2 regions of the Massilia sp. PAMC28688 genome follow, and region 1 is predicted to be linked to the other one. Evidence: riboswitches for the same ligand, from Rfam matches in the RefSeq annotation. Region 1 holds a riboswitch; the other holds the start of a gene.

Region 1 (5,109 bases):
CGGGACCCAGCGCAGAGGCGCCCCCGCCAGGTCGCCAATCATCCAGAACACCATGCTGCGCAGGCGGCTCTCCGGCGCAATCGACAGCATCAATGTGACCATGGCCATGCAAAGCGACGACAGGATGACGCCGGTGAGCAGCAGCAGCGAAGTGCCGCCTTCGGCCGCGCCGCCGCCGCGCAGGTCGCGCCGCGCCAGCAGGTACAGCATCATCGACACCGCCACCGCGCCCGCAAAGGCCGCCGCGTCGATCACCCACAGCGCCGCCATGAACAGCAGCGAGGCGAGGGCGCCCACCGATGCGCCAGCCGAGATACCCAGTACATAGGGATCGGCGAGGGGATTACGCAGCAATGCCTGCATCATGACGCCGGCCAGCGCCAGGGCCGCGCCGGTCACAAACGCCACCAGCGCGCGCGACAGGCGCAGTTCCAGCAGGGTTGCGGCCAGCGTCCCGTTACTTCCGCGCGCCAGCTCCCCCAGCGCGGCCGGCATGTCGGCCAGCGGCACCGGCACCGATCCGGTCATGCCGGCCACCACCAGGCTGGCCAGCGACAGGATTGCCAGGGAAGAGATCACCACCGCGGCGCGGTGGCGCATACGACGAAAGAACGGGTGCAAGCGCTACTCCTTAACGGGTGCCGTACCGGAGGCCGGCAAAAACCTGTGATCCGGCGGTAGCATAACCCCTGGCCAGTTCATAGCGCTTGCCGGTGACATTGTTGGCGCGGATGAAGGCACTCCAGTCAGGGGCAAAGCGCCAGCTGGCGTGCACGTTGAGTACACCATAGCCGCCCAGCACCGTGCGATTGGCCAGGTCATCGAAGCGTTTGCCCGAAGCGTGCAGGGAGGCGCCCACCGAGAAAGTGGCTCCCGCATATTCGGCCGACAGGTTGCCATGGCGGCGCGCACGGCGCACCAGCTGCTTGCCGGTGGTGTCATCGCGCGGATTCTGGAAATCGACCGTGCCGCGCAGGTCCACCCGGCCCAGCGTCGCGCGCGCACCCATGGAAAGACCCGAGAGCGTCGCTTCGTTGATGTTATAGGCGCAGCCAAAGGGATGGGTGGCCACTTCGATTGGACAGCGCGGGGCATTGACCAGCAGGTCCGTGAGGCGGTTGCGGTAATAGACTGTCGACGCTTCCACTGCGCCGCCGTTGTACGCCAGGCCTGCCTCCGCATTGCGCCCGGTTTCAGGGCGGTTGCTGGCAATCCCATAGCGCGGGAAGTACAACTCATTGAAGGTCGGCGCACGGAAGCTGCTGCCGATGCTCGCGTTGGCGCGCAGGTGAGGCGTGATGCGGTAGCCGTAGCCCAGGCCGCCCGTGCTCTTCGAACCATACTGGGAGCTGTCGTCCAGTCGCGCGCTGGCGGTGGCAATGTGCGCACCTCGCCTGAGCGAGTACGACACCGCGCCCGAATTGGTGGTGCGTCCGCGCGTGAGGCCCGCCGTGGAGCTGGCCACGACGTCCTCTTCCCGGCGTTCCAGCAACACCTGCAGCAGGTCGCGGCCGAGCGCAATGTCATTCTGGGCACTGTACAGGGTCTGGCGCGTATCGACGCTGCTGATACCGGTGGCAGACGGGTTGGCGAAGGTGCGCGCCTTGTCGTCGGCACGTGCCGCCTGCAGTCGCAGCTGCCACACCGGCGTGAACTGGTGGCGCGTGTACAGCGCCACGTTGTTCAATTCCTGCTCGCTGCGGGCGTCAAAGCTGCCGGCGCCTGCATCATATTGGGCGTCCATGCGGCTTGCCATGAACAGCAGGCCTGCTTCATGGCGCTCATCGAACCTGTAGCCCGCCTGCGCGCTGGCGCTGGTTTTCGCGTAGCCGTCATTATCCGGGTTATACGAGAACTGCCCTGGGACGGTGGCCGAGAATCCTTCCTCCTCATCGTGCGCGGCGGTGACGGCAAAATGCATGCGGCCGGTGCCGCCGTGGATGGACGCGTCCATGGCGCGGTGTTTCTCGCTGCCTGCGCTGATGCCGGCCGCCAGGCGTGGCTCGCCCGCGCCACGGCGGGTGAATACCTGGATCACGCCGCCAATCGCATCGGCACCGTACATGGTGGCGAGGGGGCCGTAGATGATTTCGATACGGTCGATATTGGCCAGGGGCAGGGCGCTCCAGTTGGCAATGCCGGTGGTGGACGATCCGATACGCACGCCATCGACCAGCACCACGGTCTGCTTGGAGTCGCCCCCGCGCAAGAATACGGATGCGTTGGTGCCAGGCCCGCCATTGCGCGCCACTTCGATGCCGCGCTGCTGCTGCAGAAGGTCGATCACGTTGGTGGCGCCCGAGCGGGCAATGTCGTCGGCCGAGAGCAGCACATGGTCGCTCAGCACGTCGGCTGCAGCCTGGGGGACGCGCGACGCGGTGATGACAATGGCATCGATGGGCGCGGAGGCCATGTCGGCCTGGGCAAAGGGGGATACGATGGCTAGCGCGAGCGCGGTCATGGACGCGCGGGGTGATACAGGAAAGGTCATGGCAAATCTTCAGTAAGTAAGCAACCGGCCGACTTCCCCGTGGGCCAGATTGAACAGAAATGCGCTCTGAAGACAAGACAACGGCGCGACCGGCACGAAGACACGGCCAGGCTGCGTTGCGAACATCCCCGTGCGCACACTTCCACCTGTCCTGGCCGGTATCCGGGCTGGCAAGTGGTCCGGCCTCGCCTTCCCATGCGAATGCACAGTGGCTGTGTGAGGCGGATCGTCGTCGACTGCACGACACTTGCTTACCGTTGCGGGGGCAGCACACGTTGGCCATGACTGGCGTCGTGTTTCCCGTTTAACTGCGCACGTGGACACGTACGCGGGCACCAAAACGTATCAATTATACACCGGGCAGCACGACGATCTCGCCGTAGGCGATGGCATGGGGCGTGGCCGCTGCATGAAGCGCCATCGCTTGCGGGTCCAGGCCGCGATGGCGGGCGGCCAGCAGGCGGATGCTGCCGGCATGGCAGATGACGGTGCCGCGTTCGATTCGCTGCAGCACCAGCGCGTCATGGAAGTGCGCGATCCGCTGCGCCATCTGCAGCACGCTTTCCCCGCCGCCGGGGCGGTAGTGCACCACATCGGCGGCCCAGGCATCGACTTCGTCGCGGGCGATGTTGTCCCAGGGGCGCATCTCCCAGCTGCCAAAATCAATCTCCGACAGGCGCGCGTCAACGATTGCCTGGCCGCTCAGGGAGTGTGCAAGCATGGCGCAGCGCTGCAGGGGACTGGTGAACAGCGGCGCCACCGGCAGCAGGGGACGAAGCCGTGCCACTGCGGCCGCCGTATCCTCCGGCGCGACGGCGACGTCGGTGCGGCCGTAGCACATGCCCGGTGCGGCCAGCGGTGCCGGGTGGCGGACCAGGTGCAGTTCCAATTCAGTCAGCCAGGCTGGCAGCGATGCACAGGTAAATCGCCACTTCGCTCACCTGCTGCACGGCGCCCAGGCAGTCGCCCGTGTAGCCGCCAATGCGGCGCACGCACTTGATGCCCAGCCATGCGGCTACGACGGCTGCCGCCGCCACGCATGCGGCGAGGGTAGCCCACGCAAGGTAGCCCAGGGTGCCGGCGGCGATCAGGGGCAGCATGGCGCACGCCAGCGCTATGGAAAATTCGGCGCTGCTCATCTCCTGCGCCAGCGGTTTGGCCTTGCCGTCATCGCGCGCATACTGCAGGCGCCAGATCAGGCTTGCCGCGGCCAGGCGCGAGAGCGGGTGGGCCACCAGCAGGGCGGCCACCGCTGCCGCTACAGGCAGGTGCGCCAGCAGCGTGCATTTGAGCGCGATCAGCAGGCCAGCGCCGACGGCGCCGTAGGTGCCGATGCGCGAGTCCTTCATGATCTCCAAGACGCGCTCGCGCGTCAGCCCACCGCCAAAGCCGTCACACATGTCGGCAAAGCCATCCTCGTGAAAGGCACCGGTCAGGTAGATCGAGGCGGCGCTGGACAGCAGCACGGCCACCGGCGCCGGCCACAGCTGCGATGCAGCCAGGTACACGGTAGCTGCCACAGCTCCCACGACCAGCCCCACCAGCGGAAAATAGCGCGACGCGTGGTGCAGCCAGGCCTGCTCGAATCCCACCCAGCGTGGAATCGGTATGCGCGTAAAAAACTGCAGGGCAATGAAGAACAGGCGCAGCTGGTGCATGCTTATTCCGATTTTCCGCTGACCTGGGCCGACTCGAAGGTGGCCATTTCGCGCATGAAGTTGACCGCTGCCCGCAGCAGCGGCACGGCCAGCGCGCAGCCGGTGCCTTCGCCCAGGCGCAGGCCAAGATTGAGCAAGGGCTTCGCTTCCAGTTCGGCCAGCATGCGGCGGTGCCCGTGTTCATCCGAGCAGTGCGAGAACACGCAATAGTCCAGGATCGCCGGCTGCAGCCTGGCTGCCACCAGCAGGGCGCTGGTGACGATAAAACCGTCGATGAGCACAATCTTGCGCTGCGCGGCCGCGCCCAGCATGGCGCCGGCCATCATGGCGATTTCAAAGCCACCAAAGGTGGCCAGGATATCCAGTGCTTCGGTCACGCCTGCGTGACGTGCGGCAGCCGCCTCGATCACGCGCTGCTTGTGCAGCACGCCCTCGCGCGACAAGCCGGTACCGGCACCCACGCAGTCAGCCACCGGCACGCCTGTCAGCTTGTGCATCAGCGCTGCGGCGGCAGTGGTATTACCAATGCCCATTTCGCCAAATCCCAGCACATTGCCGGGTACCGCTTGCGCCAGCTCCGCGCCGCGCGCCAGGGCTGTGGCGCATTCGGAGGCCGTCATGGCGGCACCGTTGGCGAAGTTGGCCGTGCCCTTGCCGACCTTGCGGTCGCCCAGGCCGGCGCGCGGTCCGAAATCATGATTGACGCCGGCGTCCACCACCTGGAGCGCGCAGCCGCTCTGGCGCGCAAAGACGTTGATGGCCGCGCCCCCTGCCAGGAAGTTCTCCACCATTTGCCAGGTCACGCTCTGGGGGAACGCGGAGATGCCTTCTTCGGTCACGCCGTGGTCGGCGGCGAACACGATGATTGCCGGTGAATCAATACGCACGTCGACCGTCTGCTGGATCAGGCCAATCTGGTGCGCCAGCGTTTCCAGGGTCCCCAAGCTGCCGGGCGGCTTG
Region 2 (5,109 bases), 670 kb from region 1:
CGCCGGCGGCAAACAGCATTTCCGTCACATGCGGCGCCATGGAGATGACGCGCTGGGCCGGCCGCGCCAGCGTCACCCGCTTGCCGGTGTCGTCCACCACCGTCACGGCAGCATGGGCCGGCACCGGCGCCAGTACGGCGGCCACCAGCAGTGGCCAGAGATGCCGGCTCATTTGAAGTCGTACCGCGCCGACAGCCTGACCTGGCGCCCGTCGCCCGGATAGATGGCGCCGCGGCACAGGAAGGCCTGGCTGAAGTGCTGCCTGTCGGCCAGGTTGGTACCGGCCAGCGCGAACTCCCACTGCCCCACCGTCCTGGCGTAGCGCGCGTCAAGCGTCACGTAGGACGGGATGCGCGCGCCGCAGCTGTTGGTGAAGTCGCCGCCATAGCGCTGGCTGTCCACCCACTGCGCGCCGGCGTCGGCACTGTGGCCGTTACCAGGCGCCCACGACAGGCGCGCCGTGACGACGTTTTTCGGTACCAGCACCATCTCACGCCCGGCGTTGGCGCCCTCGATGAAGCGCGCCCGCACATGCTGCAGCTGCGTGGTCAGTGCCAGCGCCGGCGTGAGCAGCTTGCGCGCCTCCAGCTCCACCCCGCGCCGCTCGGTGGGTGCCAGGTTGGTATTGGCGCCAAAGTCGCCCAGGGTCGGATCGTAGAAGATTTCGTCAGTGAGGCGATGGCGGAAGAACCGCAGCGTGGCGCCAAGGGCGGGCGCGCCGAGCCGCGCTCCGGCTTCGAGGTCGCGCGACGTCTGGATGCGCAGCGCACCGGCCTGGCGAAAGCCGTTTTCGTCGGCCGTGGGCAGGCGGAAGCTGCGGCCCGTCTTGAGGTACAGGTTCACGCCTTGGACGGCATCGGCACTGCCCTGCACTTCCCACGCGTTCTGGTCCTGCCTGCCGTTGTCATCAAAGGGGGCGCTGCGCTCGACCAGCTCGCGCCGGGCGCCGATCGCCAGGCGCGCATTGCGTGGGCCGTCAAGGCGCGCTTCGTTGCGCAGGTACACGGCGCGCGACTTTTGCGCGTCGCGGGCGGAGTAGCCTGCAGCTGCGGCCAGGCGCGTCCAGCGCACCAGGTCAATGCCGGCCACCAGCTCATTGAGCACGCTGCCCGTTTGCGCCAGATGGCGCAGGCGCGGCGAAAACTGGGTCTGGCGCGTGTCGTAGGTGAGCCGGGAGGCGGAATCGCCAAAATAATAGGTGGAGCTGGTGGTCTTGTCGCGGCGCGACAGTTCAGCGGCCAGGTCGAGGGTGCCGAAGCGATGCTCCACAAAAGCGCTGATCCGGTCCGCGTCGAGCGAACCGGTATCACGCGGGGTGCTGTCATCACGCGGATTGGTCTCGAACTGGGCCAGCGACAGCGATCCTGCAAACTGCGCATCCTGGCGCGCGGAATCGACGCGCAGGCCGGTGCGGCCGGCCTTGTACTGCCACTGCGCGCCGCCGCTGAAAGTGCTCTGGTCAAATTCGTTGTGATCGCGGTAGTTGTCGGTCCTCTGGGCGCCCACGGCGGCGTCAAGCGCAAAGCTGTTCCACGCAGTTGACAGCGTGGCACGCGCATCGGCCAGGCCAAACTGGCCCGCCTCGGCGCGCAGGCTGGCGCGCGTGGTGTTTGCCGCCGGACGCCTGGTGACGATCTGGATCACGCCGCCGGTGGCACCGCCGCCAAAGAGCACGCTGGAGCCGCCGCGCACGATCTCGATGCGCTCCACCGTTTCGATCGGAATGGTCGACAGCACGGCGCCGCCCAGATCATTTTCCGACAGGCGCACGCCGTCAAGCATCACCACCAGGTTCTGGCTGCTGTTTTCGCCAAAGCCGCGCAGGTCGAGCGTGAAGTCGGATGAGCCGTCCAGGCTCTGGCGCCCGTACACGCCGCCGATCTTGCGGATCGCCTGGTTGACATCGGAGGCGCCGGCACGGCGGATGTCGTCCGCGGTGATCACGCTGGCGCTGATCGGCAGCAGCGAGGGATCGCTGGCAAAGCGCGCACCCAGCACGTCGATGCGCGGCAGGGTTTGCAGGGAAGGCTGGGCCAGGGCGAAGGCAGGGGAGAAGGCAAACGCACACGCGATGGCGCGGCGCAGAACGACGGAAGAATGCATGCTGTCTTTTCGAGTGTAAGTACCGGGCCGGCGTCCCCGCAAGCCCGGTGCAACGGAAGGCGGCGTTCGTGCGAACGGCCGCTTCCACCTGTCTGGCCGGTATCCGGGCTGGCAAGCAAGGCGGCATGGCCGCTGCCTGTTGACCGTTGCGGGGGCAGCACACCTATGTGTTTCCCGGCTCGTCTTTCAACGGCGCCTGGGCGTAAACAACCCGCCGGCCGGCGCCAGAACGCGGACATTATAAACGGACCGGTACCGCCTTCCTGCCCCTCTGGCGCCCGGAATATGCATTCCGTCGCATTTATTAGCTATTTGAAACCCTTGTGGATATAGTACGCATCACAAAAACAGCGATATCGAGGGAGTCCCGTATGGCAGCAAACAGATTGAGGTCCGCGCTCAGCATTTTCGCGCTCACCGCCCTGGTGGCGGCGAGCGCCTACCACGAACAGATCATGGCGCAGGTCAGCGCCGTCACCATCAACAAGATCGAGCAGCCGTTCACCGAAGGCGATATCGCCCTGGCCGATCCGCACGCCGGCGCCGTGACCGTGCCGAGTGCACCCGACGCCTGGGGCGGTCCGCGCACTGGCAACGAGGCAACGCTCTCGGACCGCGTGGTCAACTACGAAATCGACGCCACGCTCGATCCGGTCAGGCACACGGTGGAAGGCAAGCAGAAGCTCACCTGGCGTAACCGCAGCAACGTCGAGGTGCGCAGCGTCTACCTGCACCTGTACATGAACGCATTCGAGAGCAGCAACAGCACCTTCTTTACCGAGGCACGCCACAACCAGATGGGCTTTCGCAGCGATGTCGGCACCAAGGAAGGCGAATGGGGCCACATCGAACTGCGCAAGGTGTCGCAGGGCGGCGCCAAAGTGAGCTGGTCGTTCGTCCATCCCGACAATGGTCCGGAAACCGACCACACCGTGGTGCGCTTCGACCTGCCCGTGCCGGTGGCCGCGGGCGCCTCGACCGTCCTCGATATCGACTTCCTGACGCAGCTGCCGCGCGTGGTCGCCCGTACCGGCTACTTCGGCAGCTTCCACCTGGTGGCGCAGTGGTTCCCCAAGATCGGCGTGCTGGAACTGCCTGGCGAACGCGGTGCCACGGCGCCGCGCTGGAACGTGCATGAACACCACCAGCAGTCCGAGTTCTACGCCGACTTCGGCAACTACGACATCAGGATCACCGCGCCCAAAGACTATACCGTGGGCGCCACCGGCGAACTGCAGGGCGCACCGGTGGAAAAGGATGGCAAGCTGACCCACCACTACGTGCAGGGCGACGTTCACGACTTCGCCTGGACTGCGGACAATCGCACGGCCAAGCCGATCAAGGACACCTGGAGCGGCCCTGGCAGCGCGCAGGTCGCCATCACGGTGCTGTACCCGCCCGAGATGAAGGCCAGCGCCGACACCGCGCTGGTGGCGGCCAAGGATTCGCTGGCCTACTTTTCCCGCACCCTCGGCCCTTATCCGTACAAGACGCTGACCATCGTGGTCCCGCCGCACAATGCGGCCGAAGCGGGCGGCATGGAATACCCGACCTTTTTCACGGTGGAGGGCAATACCCATACCGACGAAGGCACGCTGGATAAATACATGACCGAATTTGTGACCATCCACGAATTTGGCCACGGCTACTTCTACGGCATCCTGGCCTCGAACGAGCAGGAAGAGCCGATGCTCGACGAAGGCTTGAACGAATACTGGAACCACCGCATGCTGCGCGAGCGCAAGCAGGACATCCACGTGAGCACGCGCTTCATGAAGGCGATCGGCATCACGCCGACCGTCAAGGGGTTCGACCTGGAGCGCACCGCCTCGCCGCGCGAGGAGCCGGCCGATCCGCTGGGACAAAATGCCTATGACCGGCTGCAGGGCGTCGGTCCCGTGTACGTGCGCACCGCCACCATGATGCGCGACCTGGAAGAGCGCGTGGGCAAGGAGAACATGGAACGCGCCTTCAAGGAATACTACAGGCGCTGGAAGTTCCGCCACCCCAGCACCGCCGATCTGCGCGAAACGCTGGCCGAGGTGACCGGACAGCGCGAAGCCGTCGAGCAGGTCTTCGCCCAGCAGGTGTACGCGACCGGCAAGGTCGATGACCGCGTCGACAGATTTTCCAGCGAAGAAGTGCTGCCCCAGGTGGGCACGGAACAGGTGCAGGGCAAGTGGGTGGAATTGAACAAGGAGGCCGTCGAGAAGCGCATTGACGCTGAGCGCAAGGCATGGGAAAAGGCCAATCCAAAGGCGAAGGAAGGCACGGGCCCCTTCCCGTTTCGCACCAGTGTCACGCTGCGCCGGCGCGGCGTGCCGGTGCCGCAGACGATCCTGGTCAAGTTCGCCGACGGCACCAGCGAGACCGTCAAATGGGACAACCAGGAGCGGTGGGCGCGCTTTAGCTGGGTGCGTCCGGCCAAGGCGGTGTCAGTGGAACTGGACCCGCAGCGCATGCACTACCTCGATGTCAGCAAGCTCGATGACAGCCGCACACTCAAGGCAAACAGCGATGCGTCGCGCCGCTGGACGGGCGACCTGTCCGCCTTTGTCAGCATTCTTCTCTCCCTGATTGCGAACGTATGATGAACCAGACCAGTACCTTTACCTTTGCCGCCGTTCCGCGCGCGGCCCGTGCCGCCCTTCAGTGGCGCCTGTTGCTGCTGTGGGTGCTGCTCATGCTCATACCGACGGCGATCCTGGCCATGCCGCTGTGGACCGTGATGTCCACGGGCCTGGATCACTCGGTCCACGCCGCCGCCTTTGCCAGGCAGCTCGACATGACAGTGTTTGCCGACCTGATGGCCATGCACGGCAAGCATGCCGAAGCCTTCAACCTGGCCACGATGCTCGCGCTGGCCACTACCTTGCTGCTCTCGCCCCTGCTCACCGGGATGGCCGCCACCGCGTCGCGCGCGCCGGCTACGCCAGGCATGCGCGACCTGATCGCCGGTGGCCTGCGCGAATACCCGCGCATGCTGCGCATGCTGGTATGGTCGGT

The links. Region 1 has a riboswitch for cobalamin ahead of KY495_RS05095 (TonB-dependent siderophore receptor). Riboswitches for the same ligand answer to the same signal wherever they lie in the genome.
Region 2: it holds a riboswitch for cobalamin, as region 1 does, so the genes downstream of both, KY495_RS02050 (TonB-dependent receptor) here and KY495_RS05095 (TonB-dependent siderophore receptor) in region 1, are expected to answer to the same signal.

Annotation. Positions count from the first base shown of each region.
Region 1 is NZ_CP080378.1:1,150,113-1,155,221, reverse strand. It holds gene KY495_RS05100 (iron ABC transporter permease) at 1-621, opposite strand, end outside; gene KY495_RS05095 (TonB-dependent siderophore receptor) at 632-2,491, opposite strand; cobalamin riboswitch at 2,627-2,846, opposite strand; gene KY495_RS05090 (histidine phosphatase family protein) at 2,841-3,380, opposite strand; gene KY495_RS05085 (adenosylcobinamide-GDP ribazoletransferase) at 3,382-4,149, opposite strand; gene cobT (nicotinate-nucleotide--dimethylbenzimidazole phosphoribosyltransferase) at 4,152-5,109, opposite strand, start outside.
Region 2 is NZ_CP080378.1:475,542-480,650, forward strand. It holds gene KY495_RS02045 (cobalamin-binding protein) at 1-172, opposite strand, end outside; gene KY495_RS02050 (TonB-dependent receptor) at 169-2,103, opposite strand; cobalamin riboswitch at 2,180-2,347, opposite strand; gene KY495_RS02055 (M1 family metallopeptidase) at 2,475-4,694, shown strand; gene KY495_RS02060 (hypothetical protein) at 4,691-5,109, shown strand, end outside.